3 regions of the Paenibacillus sp. LjRoot56 genome follow, and region 2 is predicted to be linked to each of the others. Evidence: riboswitches for the same ligand, from Rfam matches in the RefSeq annotation. Region 2 holds a riboswitch; each other region holds the start of a gene.

Region 1 (10,136 bases), on a different contig from region 2:
TTGCTTAAGAAGTTCCGCCGTTTCCTCCGACATAATGGCTGGATGCGGATAGATGAGCACCTTGTAACGAGCTAGGTCATCTAGGTTAGTCTTATTCTGCACATACAAATAGTCGTAAGGGATATGGCTGAACTGCAGGGCTTTCCCCCAACTGTATTCACTCTCTTTTGTTAGCGGACCATGATATTGGTCAAGTTCCCCATCCCACTCATTGTCATAATCGTGCAGAATAGCCACTTCCGCTGTGAAACGAGATCCCGCAATTACCTCTCCGATTTTCCCCAATTCTCGGCTAATTGTTGCTGCTTCAGCGACCCTTCGGTTGGGACGGTTATGGTAATCGTTGATCCCATGCCAATAAATTTCGGTGCCAAATGTTGCCGTTCGCCATCTGAAAAACAGGACCATATCCGCCCCGTGAGCAACTGATTGATAGGTCCATAATCGCATTTGGCCTGGTTTGGGTGCTGATTGTCCCATTGTGTTCACCCAACCGCCAGGGCCTGACTGCTGCTCCATAATGCAGAAAGTGGGTGAGATCGAACGTACCTTGGTGAGTTGGTTGGAATTGCTGCGATCCATGAGCGGATTCTCGCGATCGGCATCGTTCCAAATGGTTGAGAAGTTCGGATACGAGTCGAAAGAAAAGAAGTCCAACAGTTCATCCGTCATGGCATGGCTATCCAAATGGCCAAACATGCCGTTGGTGGTGACCCACTGTGTTGGGGCAACCTGTCGTAAGATGTCTGCCTGTAAACGGGCGAAGGATATGGTGTTATCCGAGATAAATCGCTTTTCATCCAGCGCTTGATGAGGGTTAACGGATTTGGAAGGCGCCGGGCGAGGCAAATGAACTTGCTCCCAGTCCGAGTAGCTCTGATTCCAGAAGACGGTTCCCCAAGCCTCATTTAATACGTCTAAGGTACCATATTTCTCCTGTACCCACTTCCGAAACGCTGCATGATCTGCTTCGGCATAGAAGACGTTGACTTCGCAGTTAAGCTCGTTGTCGATCTGCCAGCCTACTACGCCTGGGTGGTTAGCATAATGAATTGCCATAGCCTCGGTAATCTTCGCACAATAGTCGCGGTAAATTGGGCTGCTGTAATTGTAGTGACGTCTCAGTCCGTGCTGATACTGTACACCCTCAAATGTGGCATTCAGGATTTCCGGGTATTTATAGGTCATCCAAGCAGGCGGTGTGGCTGTGGGAGTGCCAAGAATGACCTTCAGTCCATGCTCGTGAGCAAGATCAATTGCGCGGTCGAACAGATCAAAGGCGAATACCCCTTCCTCTGGTTCGAAGAAATTCCATGCAAACTCACCCATCCGTACGATGGTAAAGCCGATTTCTCGCATTCTCCTATAATCGTCATCCCACATAGCCTCTGGCCACTGCTCAGGGTAATAGCATACGCCTAGATCAAATTTCTCTCCTGGAATGGTCTTTTGCATGAGTAATAACATCCCCATTTCTATGGATATAGTATTTTTTTGTTATTTTAATCTCTTTATGTATTCATTATATTTCTTTATAATATTATGTATATAACATCATTTTGCGACATATATCAGATTTTTGCGTTTTGGAGGGCACATGCGAATTCATTATGTATTACCGGAGCCAATGTATAAACACTACACGGCGTATCCGGATATGATAGGTCAATATGCAGAATTCCCCGAGCATCAGGAGTGGCGGTTTAAGGGTCAGCTGCAACAAGCCAATTTGCATATTGTGTTAGGTGGTAAAGGTTATGTCAAAGCGAATGGGAAGGAATTTGCCCTGGAAGCAGGGCAAGGCTTCTATTACGGGGCGGGCCTTGAGCAGGAGTATCGAACAGATGTGAACGATCCATGGCAAGTATTTTGGGTACACCTTGCAGGTGAGGGGCTCGACAGGTTGTTGAATGATCAAGGAACTTCGGCTGTTTGGCTGTTTACGTATAGGGATGTACCTAAGCTCGAACAATTGACCGGGGACTTATTGGAGCTAGCATCCCCATATGATCGGAACGAGGTACAATTGGCCGTAAAGCTCTATGAACTGCTTGCTGAGCTTGCCTTACGCGCAGAGACGCATGGAACAGTAACCATACTGGATAAGCGTGCACGGATGAGAGAGGTAGCCGAATATATTCGTACGCACTGCACGAAACCGCTAACTCTCCTGCAGATGGCCGAGCAGGCAGGCTTCAGTACCTACTATTTTAGTCGAATGTTTCACGAAGTGATGGGACGCACACCAGTCGTGTGGTTGTTCGAAAGTCGTCTTGTTGTAGCTAAACAACTGCTCATGTCTACCGAATGGACGATTAAGCAAGTGGCAGAGCATGTCGGATTTTCCCAGAGCAGTTACTTTATTGCGCGCTTCAGAGAGCATACCGGAATGACGCCACAGGAGTATCGGCGGCTGTACAGCACGTAAAAAAACCTTCAAGCAATTGAAGGTTTTTTTACATGTTCTTTGCGAGCCATTGCGACTACAGCGTGACTCTTTTGAAATTCGGAAAAGGCAGTCATAGATGCCATATATTGGAGTTAGTATATCAGATTGATTTCATCGTTTCCAATGGATCGAATGAATGTAATCATCTTGGGCAGCCGACGCCACAGAGCTTTATCTCCTAAAGAGCATTAATAAGTAGCAAAGTATGGGATAATCAACGTCACCACTACATGTATGCGCTTTCATCAACTACCAAAGTCAAATAAGCAAAAATTAAAGGCGAATCTACGTTTTACATTCGATAAAGAACGGCGTAAGATTCATTACGACAAGTTGATTTTTTTAAAAAGAAACCACTTAATTCCCAGTAGGGAAACGGGGGAACCAATCGAAGCCGTCCAAGCAATACTTGGCTTCATGGGGTGAATCCTGATGCTCACAAGCATTAGGTAGGACGCTCTCAAGTCCGAATCCGACAGCTAACCTCGTAGGTGTATTGAGAGAGAACCGCACACTCGCCTTCTTATGTGAAGAAGTCCGAGCGTAGAGATTCTCTATGCTTAGGGCTTCTTTTTGCTTGTCTTTCATCTAAAAAATTACATATATGCCATAAGGAGGATGTACGATGCATGCCATTGAAATCAACAATCTGACCAAAACCTATGGGAACGCAAGAGGGATTACCGATGTTAGTTTTACGATCGAAGAAGGGGAAATCTTTGGGTTCATTGGACCCAATGGGGCAGGGAAATCAACGACGATTCGAACGCTGCTGTCTCTGATTTTTCCAACAAGCGGCAGTGCCAAAATTTTCGGGAAAGACTGCATCCAGTTTGCGCCAGAAATTAAGAAAGAGATCGGCTATTTACCGTCCGAAGTTTTTTATTATGACAACATGAAGGTAATCGACCTACTCAAGTATTCGGCCAGCTTTTACAAGAAGGATTGCACCAAGAGAATCAAAGAGCTTGCTGAAATCATGGATCTAGACGTTACGAAGAAAATTGATGATCTATCTCTGGGGAACAAAAAGAAAGTGGGCATCGTTCAAGGGCTGCTGCATGATCCTAAGCTCATTATTCTGGATGAACCGACAAGTGGACTGGACCCGCTCATGCAGCAGAGGTTTTTCGAATTGCTCGAACAACAGAATCAAAGAGGAGCTACGATTCTTTTTTCCTCTCATATATTGAGTGAAGTTCAAAGATTATGTGATCGAGTCGCGATTATTAAGGAAGGCAGGATTGTAACGGTTGAGAAAATCAGCACATTAAAAGAAAACAACTTCAAGCGATTTAAAGTGGATACGGCCCAAGCGCTTGATCCTAACTTTTTCAAAATGACCGGGGTCAATAACATTGATGTCCAAGGCCAGACGACGAGCTTCTTATTTAAAGGCAACATTAATCAAGTCATGAGAAAGATTGCTGAAATTGAAATTGATAATCTGTGGATTGAAGAGCCAGATTTAGAGGAGATCTTTATGCATTACTATGAAAAGGAGGCTTAAAGCGGAATGAATATCTACCTTCATGAATTGAGAGCTTATCGGAAATCCACAATTACGTGGACGTGCTCCTTAATTGCAGTCATCGTCTTATTCCTATCCCTTTTTCCTTCGGTTTCTAAGGATTTTGCTGAGTTTTCTTCCATATTAGAAGGGTATCCAGAAGGGGTCAGGAAAGCGCTTGGTATTCAAATCGAAACGTTTGGTACCCTACTCGGGTTCTATATGTACATCTTTATGTACATTACGCTTTGCGGAGCCATTCAAGCCATGGTTCTGGGAACGTCAATACTCTCGAAAGAAATGCGCGAGAAAACAGCAGACTTTCTACTTACAAAGCCCGTAACACGTACGAAAATAGTAACTTCCAAGCTATTAGCGGCTGTTACTTCCTTAGTTATTACCTGCGTGATCTATATCGCTGCAGCTTATCTAATGGCGCTTCAAGTAAAAACGGTCAACTTTGATGTGAGCACATTTCTATTAATTTCTTTCACTTTGCTGTTTATCCAGCTGATGTTTCTTGCTATAGGATTCATCATTTCGGTCGTGTTTTCTAAAATGAAAGCCGTGTTATCCGTCAGTCTGGGTACGGTGTTTGCCTTTTTCGTTATCGGAATGATCGTTGCCGTAGATGGGGAGGGGGCCAAACGGTATTTCTCGCCATTCAAGTACTTTAATGGGACATACATGCTTGAGCATGCTAGCTATGAAGCCTCTTATGTCATTGCAGCCATCGCGATTATCGTTGTTTCGATTGCAGCCAGCTACTTCATCTACACGAAAAAGGATGTTCATGCCGTATAAATGCGGGTGAGAGGGGGAATAGCCAATGAATATTTTTTGGCGAGAAATGAAGACGTTTCGGAAATCAATGATTTTTTGGAGTCTAGGGCTCATCTTTCTAATCGGAAGCGGCATGAACAAGTATCAAGCAACAGCAGCGAACGGACAGATAAATGATCTTATGGCGGAAATGCCGAAGTCACTCCAAGTGATTATGGGTGGCGGCGCATTAGATTTATCGAAGGCAAGCGGTTATTTTGGCATCTTGGTCCTATATTTCTTGTTAATGGCAACGATCCATGCGGCGATGCTAGGCGCCAATATCATCGCGAAGGAAGAGCGGGATAAGACGGCAGAGTTTTTATTCGTGAAGCCTTTATCCAGAAACCAAATCATCACTTGGAAGCTGCTAAGCGCTTTCGTGAACATTGTTATTTTTAACCTTGTGTCATGGATTTCAAGCATGTTGATTGTTGGAGCATATAGCAAAGGCGAGGCGGTCAACGGTGATATCTCCATCGTCATGCTGGGTATGTTTATATTGCAGCTGCTCTTTCTAGTCATCGGGACATCCATTGCAGCCGTTTATCGAAATTCCAAAAAAGCAGCCTCGCTGTCAACGGGCATCATGCTCATTACGTTTATCTTATCCATTGCCATTGATTTCAACGATAAGCTGACATTCTTGAAATATGTAACCCCGTTTAAATTTTATGAGGCGAAGAATATTATGTATGGCGGTGGATTCGATGCCGTGTTTGTCATCATTTCGGTAGTTGTCATTGCCTTACTGACGGTTGTTACGTATGTTTCCTTTCAAAAACGAGATTTGCACGTCTAGAGACTAGAAAGACCTTCACCCTATCCATAGCTGGATGAGGGCAAAGGTCTTTTCTCATTTAATGGGATTAATAATAAAATAATAGCTTATTTCTTCAAATCCAAACGCACATCGCGACCATCGTCTTGTACAGATAACTCTTTACCAGCAGCCTTCAGGGAATTGACGTGATTTACCCAAGCGTCTAGCATGATGGCGCCATCTTTCCAATCCTTCACTTCACCGAATACCGTAAAGCCATCGCCACTGCCTGTAGCCATGAAATCATTGGTTGTCACTTTGAACGTACGGTCTGTATTAAACTTGCCATCCACATAGATCGGAGTGCCATCTACTAAGGTAATTTTGGAATATTTCTCACCAAGTGGCTTTGTGTTATCCCATTCTACCTTCAAACCTGAGAATTGAATGGCTGGAAGACTTGTATACTTGTCTGTAACTTCGAGCGCTTTTTTAATTTGTGCAGCAGTCATCGTACCCGTTACGTTGTAATTGCCAAAAGGTAGTACTTCAAACATTTCGCTATAGGTTAGCTCACCTTTATCAATATCCGTGCGAATACCGCCAATATTCGTGAAAGCAATATCGGATTTCTCAGAAGCGCGCATCGCATCTGTGATACTGTTGCCTAACTGTGTTGCGCCGTCGCGGTCAGCCCCACCATTAGCAGCAAAACGGAAAGATTTACGATTAAGCTGCTCTGCAACTACGACTTCTACTTCGCCGGATTTGCCTGAGATTTTGGCTTTATAGTCTTCAACCGTTTGGTGAATTTTCGGGTCGGCCGTCGTTAAGTTCGTATAGGTCTCGAGCAAGCTTGCATTGGAGGAAACGACTTGCTTTGTAGTTTTGTCTACGAACAGTTGTATGTGTCCAACCGCATATAGCCAACTTTGAGCTTCAACAACAGGGATGCCATTCACGATACCGGCAACGCGCATGTGGGAGTGACCACCAACAATGGCATCTAGGGTACCATTGCCAGTACCTTTTGCAAGATCAGCAAGCTCACTGATAATTTCAGCAGACTTTTGGTTTTGCTCACCTGGCAGGTGGGAGGTAACCATGATGATATCGACGCCTTTCGCGCGAAGCTCATCTGACAATTCTTTCGCCAAAGGAACTGGATTTACAAAGGAAAGGCCTTCGATGTTCGTTGATTTCGTTGTTGTTTTCGTTTGAGGCGTTGCGAAGCCGATGATGCCGATTTTCAGGCCATCTTTTTCAATAATGACATAAGGCTGTGTCCAGTCGACACGTTTGCCGGTTTGATCATCAATAATATTAGCCCCGAGAATAGGGAATTTAGCCTTCTTAATATTGTCGATCAGAACGTCACGGCCGAAGTCGAACTCATGATTTCCGATAGCCGCAGCATCATATTGCACTTGCGCCATTGTATCCATCACGGATTGACCATTCGTTGTATTGGAAATTAGTGTACCTTGCCAAGCGTCACCGCCGTCAACAACGACCGTTCCTTTGGGATTGACAGCACGGAAATCGGACACGATACCGCCGAATGTTTCGATACCGCCTTGACCTTGATTACGCTTTTTATCGAAGCCGACTTCGATTTTACCGTGAATATCGTTCGTTGTTAAAATATCAACCACTTTAAATAGAATAGGCTTAAGCGCCTTAGCTACTTCATCACGCGTTACTTCAGCAGTAGGGTTGAAATTACCATCGAGAGTAGGAGTGAAAATTCCGCTAATGACGGCATAAGCGACATAAGGGCGGGAATCTTTGGCGATAGAAGTGGAGTCTTTGAAGTAATTCAACACATTCTCGTTTACTTGTGGCAGTTGGCCGCCAGTAACGACTTTCACGATTAACTCGGCAAGCTCTTGACGCGTCACGGCAGCATTCGGATGAAACGTACCATCAGCGAAACCGCTAATTAGTTTAGCTGCAACGGCATTCGCAACCGCTTGTTTTTGCCAAGTCGCAAGGTCCGTGAACGTAACAGTACTAGGATCAGCACTTTGCAGCTTAGCTGCACGGTTAATCATCGTTACCACTTCAGCGCGAGTAGCGGCATTTGCACCACGGTAGTCTGTATCTCCGTAGCCCTCTACAATGCCGTTATCAATGGCAAGACGCATATCTGTTTTCATTGAAACAGGTGAAGTTGGTGTGGTTGTTTCGGCAAATGCTAGGCTGCTAGCGAAAGAACCAGTGAGAACGGTTACAAGCGCAAGCGCAGTAAGGCGAGTAGTGAATGTTTTTTTCATGTGTTAAAAATTCCTCCTATATATTAATAGAACGATGGTTAATAAGTTCGTCTTTTAGTATAAAGGAAATGCTAGATTTTGAGAAGTAAAGAAATTATTAACTATTTAGTCTCTGAATTCCTTCGGTATAAGCGATGCTAAAATCGTGGAATACTGGTTCTTAAAGGGGAGGATTTTATGCATGTGGACTGGATTTGGAAAGCTATCGTTATTATCACTGTTGGTTCATTGCTCCTCCGACTTACCGGTCGTACATCAATTGGCAAATTAGCAATGATTGACGTGCTGCTCATGCTGATTCTGGGTCCGTTATTCATTCTGTTGAGGATGCAAACATGTGGAAGACCTTCGGCACTGCCACCGTTCTTATATTGACCGTATGGTTGATTAGAACTTTGCTGGTACGTTACGCGTCTCTTCGTGTTTTATGGATCGGCAAACCAATACCGATTATTGTGAATGGAAAAGTGGAGCTTAGTGCAATGAAATCGCTGAATCTTACCGATGAAGGGCTTAATGCGCAGCTGCGCACTGCCGGGATCAACGATCGCGATGATGTGGAATGCGCAACGATGGAGTCCAGCGGTCAGCTGAGCATTCGGTTAAAACCACATAAAGTTCCTGCGACGAAGCAGGATATTGAACAGCTGAAACAGCTCATCGAGTCCCGGTTACCCAAATAGATACACACGAACTGCCGCGCAGAATTATCCACCCATACGACCAAAAGCAAAGGAGCTGAGCGCCAATTAAGCCGCTTAGCTCCTCTATTTACTACGAGATTTCTTCCTGCGCCGCTAAGCTCATTTCCACGCACATAAGGATAAATGCGCCAGCGCCATGCAAATCGTTCTCGCTTGTAGGACGCGCGATGTAGTGGGCGTAGTCTCCGATTCCTGTACCGATACAGATCTGGCCAATGATCACATGACCGTTCTCATCAAACTTCAGCGTATCAATAACCCCTTGATAGCCCTTCCACGCATAGGTCAAATATGTAGGATCCAAATAACCGAATCGCACGGCTTTGGCAATAGCATGCACATATAAAGCGGTGCAGGAGTTTTCCAGCCAATTATCCGCCATGTCACCTTTATCCACAACTTGATACCATAAACCTGTGGCAGCATCTTGATAGGGGATCAAAGCGATGAGCAGGTCTTGAAGGATGCCCGTTAACTCAGCTTTATCTTTGTGGTCCGCAGGAAGGTACTCGAACATTTCTAGCAAAGCAACGGGATACCAGCCAATCGCCCGTCCCCAGAATTCCGGAGCCAAGCCTGTTACAGGATCAGCCCAAGCAGCAGCTTTAGTTTCATCCCACCCGTGGTACAGCAGGCCGGTGTTAGGGTCCTTGGTATGCTTTTCCATGAGAAGAGCTTGATAGGTCATCATGTCAAAATACTCGGCCTCATCGAAGGTTTTACCGAACTGCGTAGCAATGGGCCCCGCCATATATAAGCCGTCCAGCCACATTTGATTCGGATAACGCTCCTTATGCCAGAATCCGCCGGATGGATTGGTTTTCCATGCTTTTAATAGGGGAACCAATGTGTGCAAGGCTTTCTTATACCGTTCATCGCCAGTTTTCTCATAAAGATTAAAGAGCAGCACGCCAGGCTGAATGTCATCCAGCTCTTCCGGATTGTACTTCTTGATGCTGCCATCAGGGAGAATCTGGCTGTCCACCCATCGTTTAATATACGTGTAGTATTTATCGTCGTTCGTTTCCCGCCAGCATTTCTCCATACCGGAAAGAAAGACGCCTTGATGATAGTGGAAACGGTCCGGGGGAAGCTGTTCGGGTTCAAATTTGGCCATTAACGCTTCACACGCTTTCTCGGCCCATTGGATGGGAGTCTGTGCTTCTTGTGTGGTGTTATTGATTTGGATGTTGTTTTCGGAAGTCTGCATCTTCGTTTATTCCTCCTTCAATCTACTAAGCTTATCTTAGCAGAGGAAAATGTACATTTTTTGCGGAAATACGTAATTTCTTCTTATATCTTGCAGGATATGAGGAGAGGCGTATAATAAATGGCAAACGGAGTGAAAGGCGAGTAGAACATGGGAGATTTTCAATTCGATAACGGAAAGGGTTCCTTCTCCGTATCTTATCGCAAAGCGTTAAGTCACAATATGCCAGTCAACCATTTTCATAGCACCTATGAAATCTTCTATTTGATGTCCGGCAAACGGACGTTTTTTATAAAGGACAGGACGATGATCATCGAAGAAGGGGATGTCGTCATCATCTCCCCGAATATCCTTCATCGGACCACCAATACGGAAATGCCGAAGCATGAGCGGCTCATTGTG
Region 2 (10,136 bases):
GGGTGACCAAGCCGGGAGGGACTCTGCTTATTGAAACTTTGCACCGCAGGTCCTGGCAGAGGAAAGTGCTCCGATTGTTCGAGAAAACCAAAAAATTCGATCGCATGTACGCTATGGATGAATTAAAGAAAGTGCTCATAGAGCACGGATTTGAGCATATAGAGTTCTTAAAGATCTATCATCCTTTCTCTTACGTTTCGAAAGGAAGTGCAGAGTGGAACGTGCACGATCGGTTATGCACATCATTCGCCATCAAGGGGAGTAAGAAGCATGTCTAATTCTTCCAAACAGATCACGAATCTACTCACATTTGATATTGAAGAATGGTTTCATGCGAATTACGACCAGGTGACGCCGGATCGCACGAAGGGTTCTAGTTTCCGAGCCCATATGGATACCTTGCTTCAGATGTGCAGCGATGCGAAATGTAAAGCGACGTTTTTCACACTAGGCTGTATTGGAGAGGATTACCCGGATATCGTGAAGGCTATTGCGCGTGAAGGTCATGATGTCGCCTCTCATGGGTATGCCCACGAATTAGCCTACAAGCAAACCAGAGAAGAGTTTCGTGCGGATGTCCAAAAATCAGTTGATATTCTTGAAGATCTAACCGGAACGAAAGTACTCGGGTATCGGGCGCCGTCATGGTCGATCGTTGAAAGCAACCTCCACTACCTTGAAGTATTAGAAGAGCTTGGCCTCGTGTATGACGCTAGTATTTTTCCAGTGAAAACTTTTCTTTATGGGATTCCTACAGCAAAGACGGAGATTCATAAGCCAATAGTGAACGGTAGAGAACTTAATCTCTTCGAGGTTCCGATGTCTGTCATGCGAGTTGCTGGGAGAAATGTGGGTTATTCCGGCGGTTTTTACTTTAGGTTTTTCCCCGAATTCATTATTCGAAAAGCCATTCAATCTGCTAATCGCCGAGGGAAGCGTTCCATTGTTTATCTGCATCCGCGTGAAATTGATGCGAGAGAACATAAGCTGGAGCTTCCCAGCAAGGAGCATTTTATTCATTACTACAATATTAAAGGTACCAAGGCTAAGCTTGCAAACATGTTGGAGGCATTCTCTTTTACGTCAGTTTCGGAGCATTTGAAAAATAAGTATACATGATGAATGTATAGGGTATCCGTTAGAAGAAATAGTTACAAGTTGCTCAGACATACATTAAGGAGTACATTTATGTATTGAAATGGATGCTCATGTAGGAGTAAAGGAGAACGAAATCTATGACGTATACCTCAAATCGAAATAAATTAACTGACGTCAGCCACATACTGGCTAAAGTTGCAATAGGAGCAGAAGCTGCTGATCTTGTTATTCAAAATGGTACCTTAGTCAATGTGCATTCTGGTGAGCTGATTGCCCATATGGATGTCGCGATTGCTGCTGGACGAATTGCTTTCATAGGAAGGGCTGGTCATACGATCGGGGAGAAGACGGTCGTGATCGATGCGAAAGGGAAATACATGGTGCCAGGCCTGCTGGACGGCCACATGCATGTGGAAAGCACGATGCTTTCCGTGACGGAATTTGCCAAAGCGGCGATTGTCAAAGGGACGACGGGGATTTTCATGGACCCACATGAGATTGCGAATGTGTTCGGCTCAGAAGGGGTCAGACTCATGCATGAAGAGGGACAGCAGTTGCCGCTCAAAGTATTCACGACCTTCCCTTCCTGTGTGCCAGCAACGAATGATTTGGAAGATGGCGGCGCTGTCTTAGAGGTAGCCGATATTCAAGCAGGACTGCAATGGGACAATGTAGTAGGTCTGGGTGAAGTGATGAATTTCCCAGGTGTTGTGTTCGGAGATCCCAAAATGTGCGGAGAAATCGAAGCTACACTGCAAAGCGGGAAGACAGTTACGGGACATTTCCCGAGTGACGATGATCGTATGCTGCAAGCTTATCTCGCATCTGGCGTTACATCGGATCACGAGACGGTTACCCGCGAGCAAGGCTTGCATAAAGTTCGCATGGGGATGCACCTCATGATTCGGGAAGGCTCTGCATGGCATGATGTCAAAGAGGTCATCAAGATTGTCACCGAGGATGGCGTCAATACGTCCAATATCTCACTCGTTACCGATGACGTGAACCCGCAAACGCTCGTGGAGAAAGGGCATCTCAATCATGTAGCACGACGCGCGATAGAAGAAGGCGTTCAACCAGTTACCGCAATCCAAATGGTCACGATCAATGTGGCACGTTATTTTAAGCTGGAGCATGATGTGGGATCGATCACTCCGGGGAAATGTGCTGACATTCTGTTAATGGAAGATCTGCAGAAGATGGAGCCTTCCATGGTTATAACAGATGGTCAAATCATTGCGGAGCAAGGCGAGCTGGCTGTCGAATTCCCTGTGTTTACGTACCCGGCTCATATTCGCAATTCGATGAACGTGAAGCGGGAGCTGACGGCGGAGGACTTTAAGCTTAGGGCGGCTAACGAGCAGGAGAAAACGAAAGTCAATGTGATCCGCGTGATCGAAAATAGTGCCAGAACCGAGAAGATGACGGCAGAGCTCGACATTCTACAAGGCATCATCCTGCCGGATGTGGAGCAAGACATTATTCGCCTGGCCTGTATCGAGCGGCATCATGGCACAGGTCAAATTTCACTTGCTTTTGCCCATGGCTTTGGCGTGAAGTCTGGCGCGGTAGCCTCTACGGTGGCCCATGACAGTCACAATCTGCTTGTGATGGGGATTGATGAAGCGGATATGGCGTTCGCTGCGAATGAACTGGTGAAGCTTGGCGGCGGGATGATTGTTGTGGAGAATGGCAAAGTGCTGGCTCAGGTCCAGATGACCATTGCAGGCCTGATGTCAGAGAAAACATTGCCTGAAGTCGTCAAGGAAGTCGCGCAGATGGACAAAGCATGGCAGCACATCGGCTGTGCTATGAACGCGCCGTTCATGACGTTTTCCCTCATTGCTCTGCCTGTGATTCCCGAAATTCGCATTTCGAATCGCGGGTTGGTGGATGTGACTCAATTTAAGCTGATTGATGTGGAAATCGTCTAACCAATCAATAAAATTCGAACCTTTTCTGAACATTAGAGCATTATTCTAATGTTCTTTTTTCTATGGCGTTTCCAGTATTTATAATGGATTTCAAGAAATAGGGCAAACTGAGACGAACTTATCACATCAAGGTGGTGTACGCACATTGTTGACTGTTTTGAAGCGTTTGTTAATAGGCCAGCCCTTGAAGTCCCATGAATTAGGCGAGCAGAAGTTAAATAAAAAGAAAGCGTTGGCGATTCTTTCCTCCGATGCACTCTCCTCGGTAGCCTATGGCCCAGAGCAGATTCTAATTGTCTTAATAACGATTAGCGCAGCGGCGTTCTGGTATACAATCCCTATTGCTTGCGGTGTTCTGTTTCTCTTAGTAGCTCTTATTTTGTCCTATCGACAAATCATCTTCGCTTACCCGCAAGGGGGAGGTGCTTATGTCGTCTCGAAGGAGAACCTGGGGATGAACGCAGGGTTGTTTGCGGGCGGATCCTTACTGGTCGATTACATCCTGACGGTAGCGGTTAGTATATCCGCGGGTACCGATGCGATCACCTCAGCTTTTCCAAGCTTACACAGCTACACCGTACCGATTGCTCTGGCACTCGTATTGTTTATCACGATCCTCAATCTGCGCGGAATCACGGAATCGGCCTCCATCTTGGCGTATCCCGTGTATTTGTTTGTGATCGCATTGTTAGTCCTGATAGGTATTGGTTTATTTAAGATCCTTACAGGTGAAATTTCTCCTGATTTGCATACGCCCTTGGGGACACCAGTTGCGGGCATTTCCTTATTCATCTTGTTAAGAGCCTTCTCCTCAGGCAGCTCGGCATTAACAGGGGTTGAGGCGATATCCAATGCCATTCCGAACTTTAAGACGCCTGCCCCGAACAATGCTTCCAAAACATTAATGGCCATGGGCTTGCTATTGGCGATTTTGTTCGCCGGCATCATCTACTTGGCCTACTACTACGGCATTGCCCCGGCCGAGAAGGAAACTGTTGTTTCTCAGATTGCGACGGTGACATTTGGCCGAGGACTGATGTATTATATCGTCCAAGGTACAACCGCGATGATTCTTGTGCTCGCCGCGAATACGGGCTATTCCGCATTTCCTTTGCTCGCGGTGAATTTGGCCAAAGATAAATTTATCGCTAGAATGTTTACGATGCGCGGCGACAGATTGGGCTATTCGAACGGGATTATCTTCCTAGCTGTGACCTCTATGCTATTAATTATCGTGTTCAAAGGGCAGACCGAACAGTTAATCCCGCTCTATGCTGTCGGGGTGTTCATCCCCTTTACGCTCGCACAGACAGGCATGCTGGTGAAATGGTTTAGGGAGAAGCCGAGAGGTTGGCTGCTCAAATTAACGGTCAACTTGGTAGGGGCATTCATGAGCTTCATCGTCATGATGATTTTCTTTATCACCAAGTTTGGACAAGTTTGGAGTGTGCTCATTTTCCTGCCGCTCATCGTTTTCATTTTTCATCAAATCAAAAAGCATTACGATGCGATCGCTGAACAATTGCGACTCTCTTCTTGTGAACCTGCCATAAAGATTGAAGGGAATGTCATGATTGTACCTGTAGCCGGCTTCACACATGTGGTGGAGAATTCGTTGAACTATGCCAAGTCGCTGTCACCCGATCAAATTATTGCGGTGTATGTGGCTTTTGAACGGGACGATGAGAAAAAGTTCGAGGAGAAATGGCAAAAGTGGCAGCCCGATGTGCGTTTGGTCACGCTGCACTCCCATTATCGAAGCATTGTTCACCCGCTGACCAAATTCATCGACACGGTTGAACACAAGGCCTCGGAATCGAACTTCCGGGTGACCGTGATCATTCCACAGTTTATTCCTAAGAAGAATTGGCATAACATCCTCCATAATCAGTCCAGTTTACTGATAAGGGCGTTCCTGCTGTATAAGCGGAATTTGGTTGTGACGACCGTGCCATATCATTTGAAAAAGTAGCGTGAATGCTCGATAGTTCGGGTGGGGGTGCACTGGCGGCAGGTGTGCAAGTCGATTTTATCGACTTGGTACGGGTTGGACTCCGCCCTCAGCATCAATTAGTCTGAAATTATCGAATTAATTCCTGAGATAAACTGGAAAAGGTAGCCCTTACTTCAGAGTAGGGCTACCTTTTTTCATTCATGTTTCCATCTGATGCTCCTCACTTACCCGTTGCATAAACCCACGAAGCTCTGCCTCGGTTTCACAGACGGCGGCATGTTCCAACCATACAAAGAATTTCTTCTTGAGAATGGCTGAAACATGAAGGGGGTACGTCTCCCGCGATTTGATGATATACAATCCAGAGGAAACTTCACTCCAGGGTGATTTGAAAATCGTACGGATGGATAAGCGAGTCCGCCTCTCCCAATCCTGTTTTTTCTGTTTGTTTCTTATGGACTCATACATTCTCATTATGGTTTGATGATCGGATATTTCGGTCCATGTTGAAAACCCTGACTGGATAGCATCATGTATAATCTCGGACTTTTCTTTAGAAAACCAGTAACCAACAATGATAGGAAAATGATGTTCCTCTTCTAGCCATAAGACACCGAACCACTCGTAATCTAAATCGATTGGATTCAACAAATGCGGTAGGGTTCCTAAATAGTATCGGGAGGTGGAAGTCATGACATTTCTCCTTCTGACGCTTTGTTTGAAACAGTAGAATTGCAAAAAGTCACTTTGCTTGATGAGCGCCATCTGATAGGTATAATTGTATGATTGAACCTTATAAAAAGGGGGTAAAGAATCCATAGCTAACGTATAAAAATACAATAAAAATGCAAATCCACTGATAGTCTCGAAGCCGTGGGATTAGAGGTTGATGGCTACGAATCGCCAAAAACGGAAGCAAGCTGAAGCATTTATATCGAAAATGAATGTTTGGATAGTTTGGATCCAATTTTATTTGCTGAATTAGCTGAAAAATAAGAAATAGAGTCCCTACACGCCGTTTTACTTTCTTGGCTATGAGGCGTAATATTCGGATCAACAACAGATCATTTAAAGCAAAACGCTGAATTCCCGTAAGGGAAACGGGGGAACCAGAAGAACCGATAGGATACAGCATCGGTTTCTCGGGGTGAATCTTTAGCAAGCGCAGCTTGCTAGGGTAGGGCACTTCCAAGCCCGAATCCGACAGCTAACCTCGTAGGCGCATTGGGAGAGAACGACCTTCTTTTCGTGCCGTCCACAGCGCGTTTATTCACGCTGTTTCGAAGCCCGATAGTAGAGATTCTCTGCTCTTTGGCTTCTTTTTGTTGTTCATATTTTGAGGAGAGTGAATCTATTATGTATCCCGAACCCCTGACTCTAGTGAGAGAATCTGACGAATGTACCGAACTTATCAAGGAATGCAAGATTATCCGTATTGAATGTTTTCGATTTGATTGTGAATTATCCGATAAACTGCAGCCTGGGCATGGCACCGACTGTCATTGCGGTATACTGACGATTTCAACGAATCTCGGAACATGCGGTTTAGGGCAATTCGTGATTCCATGCGGCAATCTGAAAGGGGATTTCGTTCAATGGGCGTCAGTATTTCAGAAGCTCAAAGGTCTTCCTCTTCAAGATGGTTTACAATATGTTCATCAGAAACAAGAGGCATGGGGAGAAGTACGATCTCATTTAATGGCAACTGCACTAACGAATTTATCGGAAAAGCTAGAGAACTTATCAACTGCAAGTGAACAAGAACTAAGTTATCTATCCAATCGCACTTATTTATTTGAGCATTCTGGGGCGTATATCTCTTTCTAAGAGAGAAAGCTAGATTACAATTCAAAGAGCACCTCCAACCACTAGTCATTGAGTGGGGAGGTGCTTTTTTGATTTAACTTGGATAGGTGGATAAGAGAATCCATATTTTTATACTTTTTTTATACCGATGCCATAGTTTCTTTACCCCCTTTTTATATGGATCGGCGTTACAATGTTTCAGGAAAGGGGGCGGTGATCGTCATGCAAAGTGATTTTTTGCTGATAGCTGCGCCAACCAAGGCAGGCGAGGCGTTTATGAAACATACGAAATTGGTAGGAATTCCTTTTGTTGCATTAACAAACAACAAGATGGAGAGAATCAAGTTAAAGGGTCTAGGGGCGAAGCGAATTATCCAAGTAGATACAACAGACTCAGGAGCATCCATCAAGGAGGTGTGTCCGTGTACAACGATGTAACAATGATCTTATTATTTGCAGTAACTTTTCTAGGCTTTTGGGGATTTGCAAAATATTGTGAGAAAGCATAAGCGTAAGTTTACGAAGTCGTTTTTCAAGAAAAACGTTAGGAGGCAATCAGATGATTGTTATCGGACTTATTGCATGTGCCATTATGGTGTATCTTGGTTTTGTTTTAGTGAAGCCAGAGAAATTTTAATTGTAGAATATGAGATTACGTAAGCAAGGGGAGAACCTACTATGGGTATGGGATTATTACAAGTAGTTATTACACTGGGGATTATCATGCTTTTGGTAAAGCCTGTGGGCATCTACTTGGTAAAAGTGTTTGGCTATGAGAAGAGTGGCCTTGATCGTGTTTTTGGTCCTTTCGAGCGTGTATTTTATCGCATCATGGGTGTTAAAGAAGACGAAGCCATGGGGTGGAAAAAGTATGTAGGAGCTGTCCTGTTAGTTAACTTTGTGATGATGCTTCTTATGTACGCTGTATTTCGGCTTCAGAAATACTTACCGCTTAATCCTGATGGTATAGGTAATATGCCTCCGGCACTCGCTTTCAATACAGCTGTTTCTTTCATTACCAATACGAACTGGCAAGCTTACAGCGGTGAAAATGCCATGTCCTATTTGTCACAAATGGTGGGGCTTACGTTCCCGATGTTTACTTCGGCAGCAACTGGATTTGCTATTGCGGTTGCCTTCACGCGCGGTTTAGTTGGCCGTCAAGATAATCTAGGGAATTTCTATGTGGACATAACTAGGGCGATTACACGCGTATTCCTGCCACTTAGCTTCATTGTTGCTTTGGTCCTAGTTTTTCAAGGTGTTCCACAAACTCTACTGGGTGCCGTACATGCTACAACCATTGAAGGTGCTGGGCAAACCATTACTCGTGGTTTAGTTGCTTCTTTTGAATCTATTAAACACATAGGCACCAACGGTGGTGGTTGGTTCGGCACGAATGCCGCGCATCCTTTTGAAAATCCAACACCTGTTGCCAACTTGATCCACATTATTTGTATGATGCTTCTACCTACCTCACTGGTGTACGCATTTGGACTCATGATCAAGAACAAGAAGCAAGGCTGGACGATCTTTGCAGCGATGGGGATTATTTTCGTAGTTATGGTTGCTACGGTTTTCTATGCTGAATACAAAGGTGTGCCTGCAGTAGATGCGTTAGGCGTACATGGGAATATGGAAGGCAAAGAAGTACGATTCGGAGCGTCCGAATCTGCGTTATTTACAGCCGTGACCACAGCTGCAACAACAGGCAGTGTCAACAATATGCATGAGTCGCTTACGCCTCTCGGAAGCATTGTTCCTTTTGCCCAAATGATGTTGAACAATGTGTTCGGCGGTAAAGGAGTAGGCTTGTTAAACGGCTTGCTTTACTTGATTTTATCCGTGTTTATCTGCGGGTTAATGGTAGGGCGTACGCCAGAGTTTTTAGGTAAAAAGATTGAAGGGAAAGAGATTAAATTAGCGGCCATCGCGATTCTTACCCATCCGCTGATCATTCTCGCACCGACAGCTTGGGCGCTGATTCGCCCTGAATCTATTCATTCTATCGCTAACCAGGGCACGCATGGTCTCTCAGAGGTGTTGTATGCCTTCACATCGGGTGCAGCTAATAATGGCTCGGCCTTTGGCGGCCTGACCGCGAACACGAACTTCTACAATTTGGGCATTGGTATGGTGATGCTGTTTGGTCGTTACATTTCGATTATCGCGATGCTGGCCATTGCGGGATCACTTGCTACGAAGCGAGTCGTACCTGTTACGACGGGAACACTTCGGACGAATACGCCTTTATTTATGGGCATTATGATCATGATTATTCTAGTTATTGGTGCTCTAACGTTCTTCCCGGCGCTGGCACTGGGGCCGATTGCTGAACATTTGGCGGCGCGTTAAACGGATAGACGTAATAGAGATGGAGGATTGATTGGACTGTGGAACGTAAAAAAACATTAACTAAAGATATTGTGAATCAAGCTATCGTGGATTCGTTCAAAAAATTAAATCCTTGGATCATGATGAAGAATCCGGTCATGTTCGTGGTGGAAATCGGCACGGTGATTACCCTTCTGCTTTCTCTTGCACCCGAGTTGTTTGGCAGCTCGGAAGTAGGGCGGGGGTATAACATCGCAGTGTTCTTGATCTTGCTGTTTACCTTACTATTCGCTAACTTTGCTGAAGCGTTGGCGGAAGGTCGAGGTAAGGCGCAGGCTGATTCCCTCAGGAAGACGAAATCCGATACGATGGCTCGCTTAGTTCAAAAGGATGGCACTTATAAGCAAGTGTCTTCGACTTCGCTTCGCAAAGGTGATGTAGTACGCATTGAAATTGGAGAGCTTATCCCCTCCGATGGTGAAATTATTGAGGGTTTGGCCTCTATTGATGAATCAGCGATTACTGGGGAATCTGCTCCGGTAATTAAGGAAGCAGGCGGCGATTTCTCATCTGTGACAGGCGGTACACGGGTAGCCTCTGACTATATCGTTGTCAAAGTGTTGACGGATCCCGGCGAATCATTCTTGGATCGTATGATTGCGCTCGTCGAAGGTGCCAAACGGCAGAAAACGCCGAACGAAATTGCTTTAACAACGCTGCTTGCTGTACTGACATTGATCTTCTTAATTGTCATTATGACGATGGTTCCAATGGCATCGTATTTGAACGTAAAATTAGAGATCTCCACGCTGATTGCGCTGCTCGTATGTCTCATTCCGACCACAATCGGCGGGCTCCTATCCGCGATTGGTATCGCTGGGATGGATCGTGTGACGCAGTTTAACGTGCTGGCGATGTCGGGTAAGGCTGTTGAAGCGGCTGGTGATATCGATACGATGATTCTGGATAAAACGGGGACGATTACTTTCGGGAATCGTATGGCTGCCGAG
Region 3 (10,136 bases), on a different contig from region 2:
CGCTCCACGACGCTGCCCGCTTCGATCACCAGAATGTGATCGGCGGCCAGCACCGTGGAGAGCCGGTGCGCGATCACGAGCGTCGTGCGCCCTTGCATCAGCTCCTCGAGCGCCGCCTGCACATAGGACTCGGATTCCGAGTCCAAGTGCGACGTCGCCTCATCGAGGATGAGGATGCGCGGGCGCTTCAGGATCGCGCGAGCAATCGCGATCCGCTGGCGCTCACCACCGGAGAGCCGGTGGCCGCGCTCTCCGACCATCGTGTCGTACCCATCGGGGAGCGACACGATGAAATCGTGGATGTAGGCCTGCCGACAAGCGGCCTCCATCTCCTCACGCGTAGCGTCCTCCCGCGCGAAGCGCAGGTTGTCGCCAATCGTCGCGTGGAACAGAAAAGACTCCTGCGTCACGTACGCGATCTGCGCGCGCAGCGACGCTAACTCCACGTCGCGGACGTTCACGCCGTCGACCTCAACAACACCGGCTGTCGGGTCGTACAGCCGCGCAATCATTCCAATCAGCGTCGACTTCCCGGCGCCGCTAGGTCCAACAAGCGCAACCATCTCACCTGGCTGCGCCTCGAAGGTGATGTCGCGCAGCGCATACTGCACCTTCTCCCTTTCCCCGCTTCGATCTATCAGCTTCCCTCTCTCAGCTCCTTCGCCTCGATCCACCAGTCTCTCTCTTTCGCTTTGTTCCACCGTTCTTCGCTTCTGGCCTGCCTCCAACGGCTTCTCAGCTTTTCCGCCTCGCTCCTCCTGCTTCACTTTCTCCCTCGCTCTGCTTTGCTCCCCAACCTTATAAGCAAAAGACACCTGCTTATACCTCACATGCCCCGCCACAGGCCCTAACTGGCGCGCGCCCTCAGCATCCATGACATCAGGCACCATGTCCTGATACTCAAAAATTCGCTGGAATACCCCCAGCGCTGTCGCTACCTCGACATGTAGATTCAGCAAGGTCCCTACTGGCATATACAACCGTCCCAAATACGCCGTAAACGCGACGATCGAGCCTAATGTCATATCCCCTTGAATGACGGAGTAGCCGCCATAGATATAAATAATAGCCGTGCCTAACGGCCCTAACGTGCTCGTTGCCATTCCGAACCAACGGCCGACAAGATTGAGCCGCAGCTCGAGATCCATCACCTTTTGATTCATCGTTGTGAATTCTTGCTCTTGCTGCTTCTCTCTGCCAAAAATCCGCGTCAACAACGCACCCGAAATGCCGAAATTCTCATTTAACTGCGAGGTGATGTCTGAACGTACCTTTTGCGTTTCGATCCGTAACTCTTTCCGCAGCTTAGATACCTTTTTCACAGGCAAGACGAAAAGTGGCAGAATGAGCACTGATATGATCGCCAGCTTCCAATCTAACGCAAACAAGATACCTATTGTTGTGAAAACAATGACGATTTGCGTGATCGAAGAGACGACAATGGACGTAACCACACTCTGTACCGACTGCACGTCCCCTGTGATCCGCTGAACAATTTCACCAGATCGCGCGTCCGTGAAGAACGACATGGATTGCCGCTGCAGATTGTGAAACAACGACTGCCCCAAATCCCGAATAACCCCTTGGGTTACTTTGGTATTGAGATGGTTCTGCCATACGCCTACCATTCCGCTCAACACAGGCAGCACGATTAACAGCAGCGCCATCACGGACAATAGCTGAACACGTCCCTGCGGAATTGCGGTATCAATAATTTCCTTCATGACTAGAGGCGGGATCAACCCCATCACTGCCGCAAGCAGTGCCAAGCCGATAATAACCAAGAGCTGCCCCCAATATCTTTTGAACAATAACAAAATCCTTCGTATCGATACATCCTTCAACTTGGCCTTTGGACGATTCCGGTCGGAAAGCCGCCCCATTCCTCCTGGCCCACCTGGTCCCATCACTCACTAATCACTCCGATCTTTCTCCTCTTTGCTGCCCCTCAGCTACAAAGGAATTGCATAAACAATTGCACGGATTACTTCTTCTGCCATCTGCATAACACGAAATAACGAAGTCGTTTGCAGGACATTATACTGTCTAGGTCCATCCACGTTCACGATCGCCGCAATCGTGTAATCACCAATAGGCGGTAAATCTTTACCTACAGATTTTCCTGGAGCCAGTGGCTGGTTCGACAATTGGTACAATCCCACACTCAATTTCCGACCTAAACACGCATCTATCGCAATAACGACAACACTCGGTGGAATTTCCTGCAAGCGCAAGGCCAAATTAGTAGCATCACACGGTGCTGCAAGCGTACCAATGACATAAGGATAGCCTAGCTCTGCAAGCCTACTTCCCACAAGTGGACCTAGTGAATCGCCTGTTGAGCGATCTGTCCCTATACATACAAAAGCAACCCGACTAGGCTCCAGCCCCTTACTCAAGGTAATCATGTGTAGAAGCTGACCTAACTGCTCGCCATCTACTTTTTTCCAAAACTGCTCCTCCAGCTCCATCGGTTCTTTCTCCATCTTTGCCTCCCTTTCAGGCATGTACACCTAACCTTTCACCTCATGCATGATAGTTCCATTCTTTCATATGGAGGTGGGCTGTGTCCACTTGCATACTTCCGTATTCACATACACCAAATAAGCGTTACTCGACGACCGAGCAAAGCCTATTCATGCCGCTTATAGATCTGACTATTAACCATCTTAATGTACGCGATTCATTCGAACAATGCGATAATAGAGCTGACCGCTGACCTCTTGCTCCACTTCCAGATAGCCTTCAGAGTGAACATAATCCCCTAACATAAACGTGGAAGCATCCGCCGAATCGGCATGTGTTAGAAAGAGCAGTGCTACTTTATCATCCCCAACCACAAATCCTACCTGTTCCTTCACCTGAAATTTCTCAAGAATTTTGCCATGATGTGATCTCACGATATGATGGAACCGCCAAGTGCCTTCTTCTTGTATGATAAAATAAAGCACACGATTGCGATGCGCATTGCTAAACTCCCGCGTCACACCGATCATACACACCTTCTCACCAACACGTAAATATTCATCAACGACATAAGATTTCAGTCGTAACCGATTCACATTCTTGCTCTGAATATAAGTTTCCATCTCATCTATGGAGCGCTGATCCCTTGGATCTTGTTTTGTTGCGTAAAATACTTCTTTAATAAACGTATCTGTTTGGTATTCCCTAGCCCCTTTGAAATGGTTATACGTATGAAAAAATTGCTTAATTACGACCCGAATGTCTTCCGGTATGGCAGGACCTGTTTCCACGTTATACATGCGATCTGTTCGACCCGACAATTTAATTTTATGAAACCAGCTTTTCCAGACACTGACTTGCATGTCGTACGCGTCACCTACTTTCTTCCAACCATTGTTCCATTATAGGCTATAATTCTCAAAAATTCGATAAAAATCGCACAAATTCGCGCAAAAAAAAGAGCATCTGCCGCTTTACCTTCCATACAGAAAGACATAGCGAACATACGCTCTTACACCGGTACTTATACTTGATTTCGTAACTATCTTATAACACCCGTTTGGCACCTACATATCTTGAGCCCCAATAGGAGCTAGCGAGACTATCAACCGTTACACCAACGGACGTTGTCGAGGAAATGAATTGATTATTTCCGATGTAAATGCCTACATGATTGACGATACCAGAAGCAAAGAAGACGAGGTCCCCCGCTTTCAAATCCGTCACTCTTGACCCCGCTTGATCGTACATTTGCACGGAAGTGCGTGGCAGCTCGATCCCTTTGGCCTCGTATACATAACGAACGAATCCTGAGCAATCGAAGCCCTTAGGTGTAGTTCCTCCCCATCGGTAAGGTGTCCCTTTAAATGTCGTTGCTGCTTGAATAATTTGAGCTGCAATGGATGACTGAACGACCTTGGCCACTGGGGCTGCTAGAACTGCAGGTGGCGGTGCAATCCAGGCTGGCTTATGAGTCTTGCCGTCCTCTTCCACGATGGCGATTTTATTCGCATCGTTCCACGCAATCGCAGATCCAAACGTCTCTGTAACGAAGCGTAGAGGGACATAAGTACTCCCCTTAACCAAAGTTGGGCTGCTCTCTAACTCAACTAACTTACTGTTTACGATCGCTTGCTCATCGTCCGTTGTGAGTTGAATTGCCTGTTCCTTGTTCTTAAGCGTGACGACGACTTCATCGCCTTGCTTTGCCCATCCCACTTGATAACCTAATTTCTCCGACAACACACGCAGTGGCACCTGAAGTGTACCTTCCGTATCAATAAACGGCTGAACTTCCGGGAACTGCACCAATTCATCATTGACTTGAACCTTCACTGAAGAAGTGTCTGGGGCAGCAGCATGCGTGGATGGAGCGGCGAACAGAGAAATGGCTGCGCCTACAAGAGCGCATGAACAAATAAAGCTTTTGGTAAAAAGTTTCAAAACGTTGTGCCTCCTTGAAGCCTCCGAGGTTAGTTGACGGGTTCGGGAAGAGGTTTTCCCTAGTACGCCCCATTAGCCTATGGCTAACTGAGCATTCATTCACCCCAAGTAAAGAAGTCCCCCGTACCAGAGCTTTCGATGCTCTGAGATTCGGCATTTTTTGTCTATGTTAGACTAGCATAGTTCGTTTTGCCTTGACAACTTTTGCGAGATGGTAAGTGTTTCCTTTTCTATGTAAAAGCACACAAAAACAGCCACTCTTCTCAGAGCAGCTGCTTATACACTTCGGTAAACAGGATATGCTTACAGGGATTAAACTCTTTTTCCGTCATCGGACTAGGATAACTCATGATGTTGAGAGGCAATGTGAGTTGCCCTTCTCTGAGGGGAGGCTGCGCATAAGGGAATAGGTTCAAATGGAAACCGCAGCGCTTATAGAATTCAATTCTCCGCGTAGCATCTGAGGCAGTCGGAGGCTCGACTTCAAGTACGATAGGCGTGCTTGCACTGCTCATATACGTCGTCAGCATTCGCTTGCCAATCCCACCGCCTCTTGTGGCAGCACCCACTGCGATATGTTCCACGAATCGAAACGTGCTAAAGCTCCAACTGGCCAGGAAGCCAAGCAGTTGCCCTTGTGCATCTCTCTCGACATCGATGCTGTAATTAGGATGAGATAACAGCGCCCGCTGACCTTCATATGTCCTTATTTCGGTTACAGGAAAAGCCGCTTCCATCAGCTCGAATACCTCTTCAAATGAATCCACTTTTTCCATCTGTCAGCACCTCCCTTCAAGTTAGCTATAGGTTATCCAACCGGGAAGCTTCTTACTTCAGTCCCTACCATTTTGAGAAAAAGGCATGTGCCGCAGCATGGGAGCCAGGAGGTGTCGCATGTCCCATGAAGGGGTACACTTCAATAGATTTGTGTGAAGATTCGATTCGGTTATACGCAGCAAAAATGGCTTCTGGTAAGCAACACGTATCCTTCAATCCTACCGTAACGTGAACAGGCTGCTGAATACGATCACCTAGGTTCATAATATCAAAATAAGAAACCGTTCGCAGTACGTCAGGCAGATATTCTGGGAACCGGGTAACCAAATCCGCTGCCTCACTAAGCGAACTAACCGAATTCAACAGGCCTAAATCCATGTGGCAAAGATTCGGTACATGGGCAATGGTTGCCCGAATGCGCTTCTCTAACGCAGTTACGAGTAGGGCGAGCCCTCCGCCTTGGCTTCCACCGTATACGAATACACGCTGACTGTCGATCTCTGGCTGCTCTAACGCGCATTGCACAGCACGCAAAGAATCGATCGCAACTGCTCGATAATAGCTTGTCTCCGCATTGAGAATCCCCTGTGTAATCCAGCCCCTCGTCATGCCAGTCTCCTGTGGCAGCAGATTACCGCTATCGCCACCTTGCCCGCGTACATCAACTGCAAGTACCGCATACCCCATAAGCAACCAAGCTGCATGATCCTCAGGTCTTCCTTTGGAGCCCGTATAGCCTGGGAATGTAACAATACAAGGTACCTTAGACTTGCTCTCCGCATTAGGCAGTAACAACCAAGCATGAATTGGTGTTTCCGCAGCGCCCTGCAAGACGATCTTATTCACTTCCGCTTGTACAAAAGGTGATGCCACCGTCTCTCTTGTATAAGAAGCTGCTTGCGTAGCTTCCGCGTATGTGCGCTCCCAGAATGCAGCCAGATCAGCAGGCGCCGTTAACTCCGAATGATACTGATGTAACCCATGAATACGATTTTCAATAGCGTTCATTTCGGTAAGTCCCCTTTGCATGTTTTTCCCATTTTAACCTAGATACACGTGTATGACTATTGAAAAATATGAATATGAGACGGAACGTCGATGCTCCATATCGATGAGTCTGCCGATTCGTGTTTAGATGTATAAATTACAGCTAATTTGCTCGAATCTGACGTATTTTCGTGATTAGGTGGAGAAAGTACATTTAATTTGTATGAAGTTTAAAGAATCGAACAAATCTAAGGAATTTAACTACAGGAAATACAGTTAATCTTTCGAATTCGAGAAATCCGCTTCAAATAGATGGAGAAAATCCAGTTAAATTGCAGGAAGTGGGAAGTAGGTTATTACTCATCGGTCATTAACAAAAAAAGAAAAAGAGCCTGTTTCATAAATTGACTTTTGAGACAGGCTCTTTCTTGTGTAAGCGGGCGGCGGGAAGATGGTATATTGGGACGGTCGAACCCTAAGGGGTTCAATTCCCTAATTATGAAGAAAGAGACCACCCGAAGGTGGTCTCTTTCTTTCTTTCTTTCTTAAGCGGGCGGCGGGAATCGAACCCGCGCGATCAGCTTGGAAGGCTGAAGTTCTACCATTAAACTACGCCCGCATATAAAAAATTCTAAAATGGTCGGGACGACACGATTTGAACATGCGACCCCCTGCTCCCAAAGCAGGTGCTCTACCAAGCTGAGCTACGTCCCGTAGTGAATATAAAGTGTAAATGGCGCGCCCTGAGAGATTCGAACTCCCGACCTTTTGATTCGTAGTCAAATACTCTATCCAGCTGAGCTAAGGGCGCAAATATTGGAGCGGAAGACGGGGATCGAACCCGCGACCCTCGCCTTGGCAAGGCGATGCTCTACCGCTGAGCCACTTCCGCACGGTGTAATTTCTCTTTCGCTCAGCAAGTGTTTCTCTGAGGCGACAAGGAATAATATATCAGGTATTCAAAACAAATGCAACTTTTTTTTAAATTTTTTTATTATTTTATGAAAACGCCGCCAAATGGCAGAACTTCCCGAGCTATGCGGCGCAGCAAGCTATCCGATTTCATGTGCTCGTCCAACTTAGGATCCGGCTTACAAGGCTGCATGAGTACATGACCATGCCCCGTAATCTCCCAATGATAATTCATGTGCTGGCTTGCTATTGTATTGCCATACACACATAGCCGTAGATTCGCCTGCCGCGGATACGCCACCAGACAGCTAACATCTATAAACAAAGGCTGCTTCGGATCTAAAGCCATCTGATGCAAAGGACCCGCTGTTAATAAACCTAGCGTTCCGGGGCCATGAAATTGCATTTTGACAAGATCCTGCGTGATCAATGTATTCTTGACGCTCTGGAGGTGCGTTGTAAAGGTCACGCCTTCCGTATAGAAGAGAACATGACGAAACTCAAACAAGAGGTCATCTTCCGCTTCTAAAGGTACTACAGCCAAACTATACGCTTCAGGCAGTCCCATAAGTAATTGGCCTGGCCCTCTCACCCGTGATTGGATCAAGCGCTTTTTCCTATACATACCAGGAAGCTTCATCAAAGCATCCTCGCGCAGCTCTGGCATCCCTTGAAACGCTACAATTTGGTTGGGATGAAGGACATAAACGGCTTCGCCATAGTCAAGCTGAAGCGTAGCCATCCTAGCTTGCAAACTCGCATTTTCAAAGATGACCTCCATGACACAACCTCCTCACACTAGCCTGCTAACGCAGCCCGCGTTTCTGTCTACGCCAAACGAAGAAGCGAAACACACGTCCAAGCAAGAAATAGCCTACAACCAACGCGGCAGCCGTAATCACCATGTAGGTTATTTTGCGATTTCGTTTATCCTTATCCAGCGCTACTTGTTCCATCGCCTTCAACCGTTCTTGTAACTGCTCGTTGTCCTTCTTAAGTGCCTCATTCTGACTGAGGAGACGATCCTCGATTTCTTGCGACTGCCTGACGGCTTCCGACAACTTGTCCTTTTGCTCTTCTAATTGCTGCTTCGTAGCCTCATAATCCTTCTGGATTTGTTCTACATTGCTTGGCAATTGATAGATATCTTTTACCCGATCCAACCAAGAAGCGTGGGCAGCGGGCGTTGGATACATGAACCCGACGATGATGATAAAGACACCAATAGCCCGTCCAATCCTAGATATACTACGTATTCGCACCCGCTATCCCTCCCCATGGTTGGCTGCTCGACATTATGTTCTATTTTACAGCAAAATTCACCCCATCACCACTTCTACCGCTTCAACAGGATAGCGCAAAATCGTTTTCATTTTGGCAGACTCTATCTTCCTCGGATCTGATAAGTAAATCTCATGATGAAGACCACAGTACCTTAGCTGATTGTCCTCTAAGAATTGCTCCATTCGAGCAAGTGTCTCTGGTTCTGTTGCATACGGACCTACATGCAGCATTTGGACACAGGTTCCCTCATTCAAGGATTCATAGCCAACATCAGATATCACCTTCAGCTCCTTTTTCTTAGCCATTGCAGTTGTACGCGCTTCTTCCACAATCTCAGCTGACACATATGTCGGCATGCGAATCAATAACTTCCAATGCCATTCTTCCCTCGGTACCTCCAAGGCAGTTCGGGGATCTCCATCAACCCACCATTGCCCTTCCAGCTTCGCTACTGTGAAATCTTTCTCCAGCTTCTTGTAATGTCCTTTAACGCCGTACGCGACCGTATACAGCGCTTCTGTGGCGTTAGCAAAGGTGGCACCATCGGGATCTCCTTTGCCTACAATGGTTACATAAGAAATAGGTTCAAAAACAACGAGTTCTGGCTTCGTTGGAGCTGTGTAATAAGCTTTATAGGCCTTGGCTAGATCTAATTTATCCATGATGCACTTCCTTTCTTTTTCTATTACTATATAAAATAAACCCTGACAACCTTATGTCAACAAACAGAAAAAACTTACCTCTTTCGCATAATTGCGAAACAAGTAAGTTTTTGTCTCATGAATAGGGTATGTAATTATTCCGCAGCTGGCGGCGTGAAGGAACGTTGTGCAAATTCCGCATCCAACATATAGAACGCATTGCTATCTTTATCGATACGTTTCAACTTGTTGATAATGCTATCGAACATGGCTTCTTCTTCAACCTGCTCGTCAATGAACCATTTCAAGAACTGCATCGTCGCATGCTCTCTATCATTCAATGCCAAATCGGATAGGTGATAAATCCGTTTCGTTACTTCTTGCTCATGCAGGTAAGCATGTTCAAAAGCATCCAAAATCGATTCGTACTGATTCACAGGCGTGTTCATACCAGCAAAGCTGACTTTTTTCCCACGGTCATTAATAAATTTAAAAATCTTCATGGCATGGAACTTCTCTTCTTCTGCTTGTACTTTAAAAAAGTTCGAAAATCCATCCAAGCTTTCCGCAGCGCAATAACCAGCAATAGCTAAGTAGACGTGCGCGGAATAAAACTCATAATTCATCTGCTCATTGAGCGCTTCTGTTAGTGTATCGTTTAGCATCTGTGCACACACCTTTCTGTATGGTTATCTCTTGCGTGTTCCCCATACATACAAGATTAACAGAATTGTGCATACAAATACAAACGGAAGTAACAATTTCAGCAGATTTAAGTTCAAGCCGTCACACTTTTGGCCTTAGACGCCGATATGATTTCTTTGATCTGAGCATATAAATGGTCTGGTGACTCCGCGCAAAGCAGCTTCTTCTTCCCTATCATGGCGATACATTCTTTCTTACAATGCCGGCAATTGCCTAAACAGTCCTTCTTCTTCTGCTTCAAGTCTGGGTACTCGTGCTTCAACGACTTATATATTTGTTTCGATCCGAATTTCTCATTTCTGCAGCAGTATTTAATCGTTTTCAAATGCGATCTCCTCCCGCCATTTCGCGTCAATCACTACTCTTGATATTAATGATAATAATAATCAATGTCAACCAGATTTTATAAAAGCTTGTACG

The links. Region 2 has a riboswitch for cyclic di-AMP ahead of ACSQ8O_RS07300 (hypothetical protein). Riboswitches for the same ligand answer to the same signal wherever they lie in the genome.
Region 1: another riboswitch for cyclic di-AMP. It lies ahead of ACSQ8O_RS24225 (ABC transporter ATP-binding protein); the one in region 2 lies ahead of ACSQ8O_RS07300 (hypothetical protein).
Region 3: another riboswitch for cyclic di-AMP. It lies ahead of ACSQ8O_RS25555 (C40 family peptidase); the one in region 2 lies ahead of ACSQ8O_RS07300 (hypothetical protein).

The regions. Positions count from the first base shown of each region.
Region 1 is NZ_CAXURV020000003.1:1,166,599-1,176,734, reverse strand. Features, by position in the region: gene ACSQ8O_RS24235 (beta-galactosidase) at 1-1,455, opposite strand, end outside; gene ACSQ8O_RS24230 (AraC family transcriptional regulator) at 1,598-2,428, shown strand; cyclic di-AMP (ydaO/yuaA leader) riboswitch at 2,794-2,959, shown strand; gene ACSQ8O_RS24225 (ABC transporter ATP-binding protein) at 3,075-3,959, shown strand; gene ACSQ8O_RS24220 (ABC transporter permease subunit) at 3,966-4,763, shown strand; gene ACSQ8O_RS24215 (ABC transporter permease subunit) at 4,789-5,583, shown strand; gene ACSQ8O_RS24210 (5'-nucleotidase C-terminal domain-containing protein) at 5,670-7,820, opposite strand; gene ACSQ8O_RS24205 (hypothetical protein) at 8,004-8,195, shown strand; gene ACSQ8O_RS24200 (YetF domain-containing protein) at 8,156-8,503, shown strand; gene ACSQ8O_RS24195 (glycoside hydrolase family 88/105 protein) at 8,595-9,734, opposite strand; gene ACSQ8O_RS24190 (helix-turn-helix domain-containing protein) at 9,885-10,136, shown strand, end outside.
Region 2 is NZ_CAXURV020000001.1:1,635,852-1,645,987, forward strand. Features, by position in the region: gene ACSQ8O_RS07275 (methyltransferase domain-containing protein) at 1-278, shown strand, start outside; gene ACSQ8O_RS07280 (DUF3473 domain-containing protein) at 271-1,119, shown strand; gene ade (adenine deaminase) at 1,236-3,032, shown strand; gene ACSQ8O_RS07290 (APC family permease) at 3,178-5,004, shown strand; gene ACSQ8O_RS07295 (hypothetical protein) at 5,185-5,679, opposite strand; cyclic di-AMP (ydaO/yuaA leader) riboswitch at 6,056-6,224, shown strand; gene ACSQ8O_RS07300 (hypothetical protein) at 6,343-6,813, shown strand; gene ACSQ8O_RS07305 (hypothetical protein) at 7,015-7,230, shown strand; gene ACSQ8O_RS07310 (potassium-transporting ATPase subunit F) at 7,352-7,429, shown strand; gene kdpA (potassium-transporting ATPase subunit KdpA) at 7,477-9,147, shown strand; gene kdpB (potassium-transporting ATPase subunit KdpB) at 9,186-10,136, shown strand, end outside.
Region 3 is NZ_CAXURV020000003.1:1,471,551-1,481,686, forward strand. Features, by position in the region: gene ACSQ8O_RS25540 (ABC transporter ATP-binding protein) at 1-1,883, opposite strand, end outside; gene yyaC (spore protease YyaC) at 1,953-2,486, opposite strand; gene ACSQ8O_RS25550 (hypothetical protein) at 2,670-3,329, opposite strand; gene ACSQ8O_RS25555 (C40 family peptidase) at 3,514-4,410, opposite strand; cyclic di-AMP (ydaO/yuaA leader) riboswitch at 4,414-4,576, opposite strand; gene ACSQ8O_RS25560 (GNAT family N-acetyltransferase) at 4,674-5,186, opposite strand; gene ACSQ8O_RS25565 (acetylxylan esterase) at 5,251-6,195, opposite strand; tRNA gene ACSQ8O_RS25570 (tRNA-Gly) at 6,723-6,793, opposite strand; tRNA gene ACSQ8O_RS25575 (tRNA-Pro) at 6,812-6,888, opposite strand; tRNA gene ACSQ8O_RS25580 (tRNA-Arg) at 6,909-6,985, opposite strand; tRNA gene ACSQ8O_RS25585 (tRNA-Gly) at 6,992-7,066, opposite strand; gene ACSQ8O_RS25590 (AIM24 family protein) at 7,169-7,867, opposite strand; gene ACSQ8O_RS25595 (hypothetical protein) at 7,893-8,348, opposite strand; gene ACSQ8O_RS25600 (GyrI-like domain-containing protein) at 8,406-9,032, opposite strand; gene ACSQ8O_RS25605 (ferritin) at 9,167-9,676, opposite strand; gene ACSQ8O_RS25610 (DUF1450 domain-containing protein) at 9,790-10,041, opposite strand.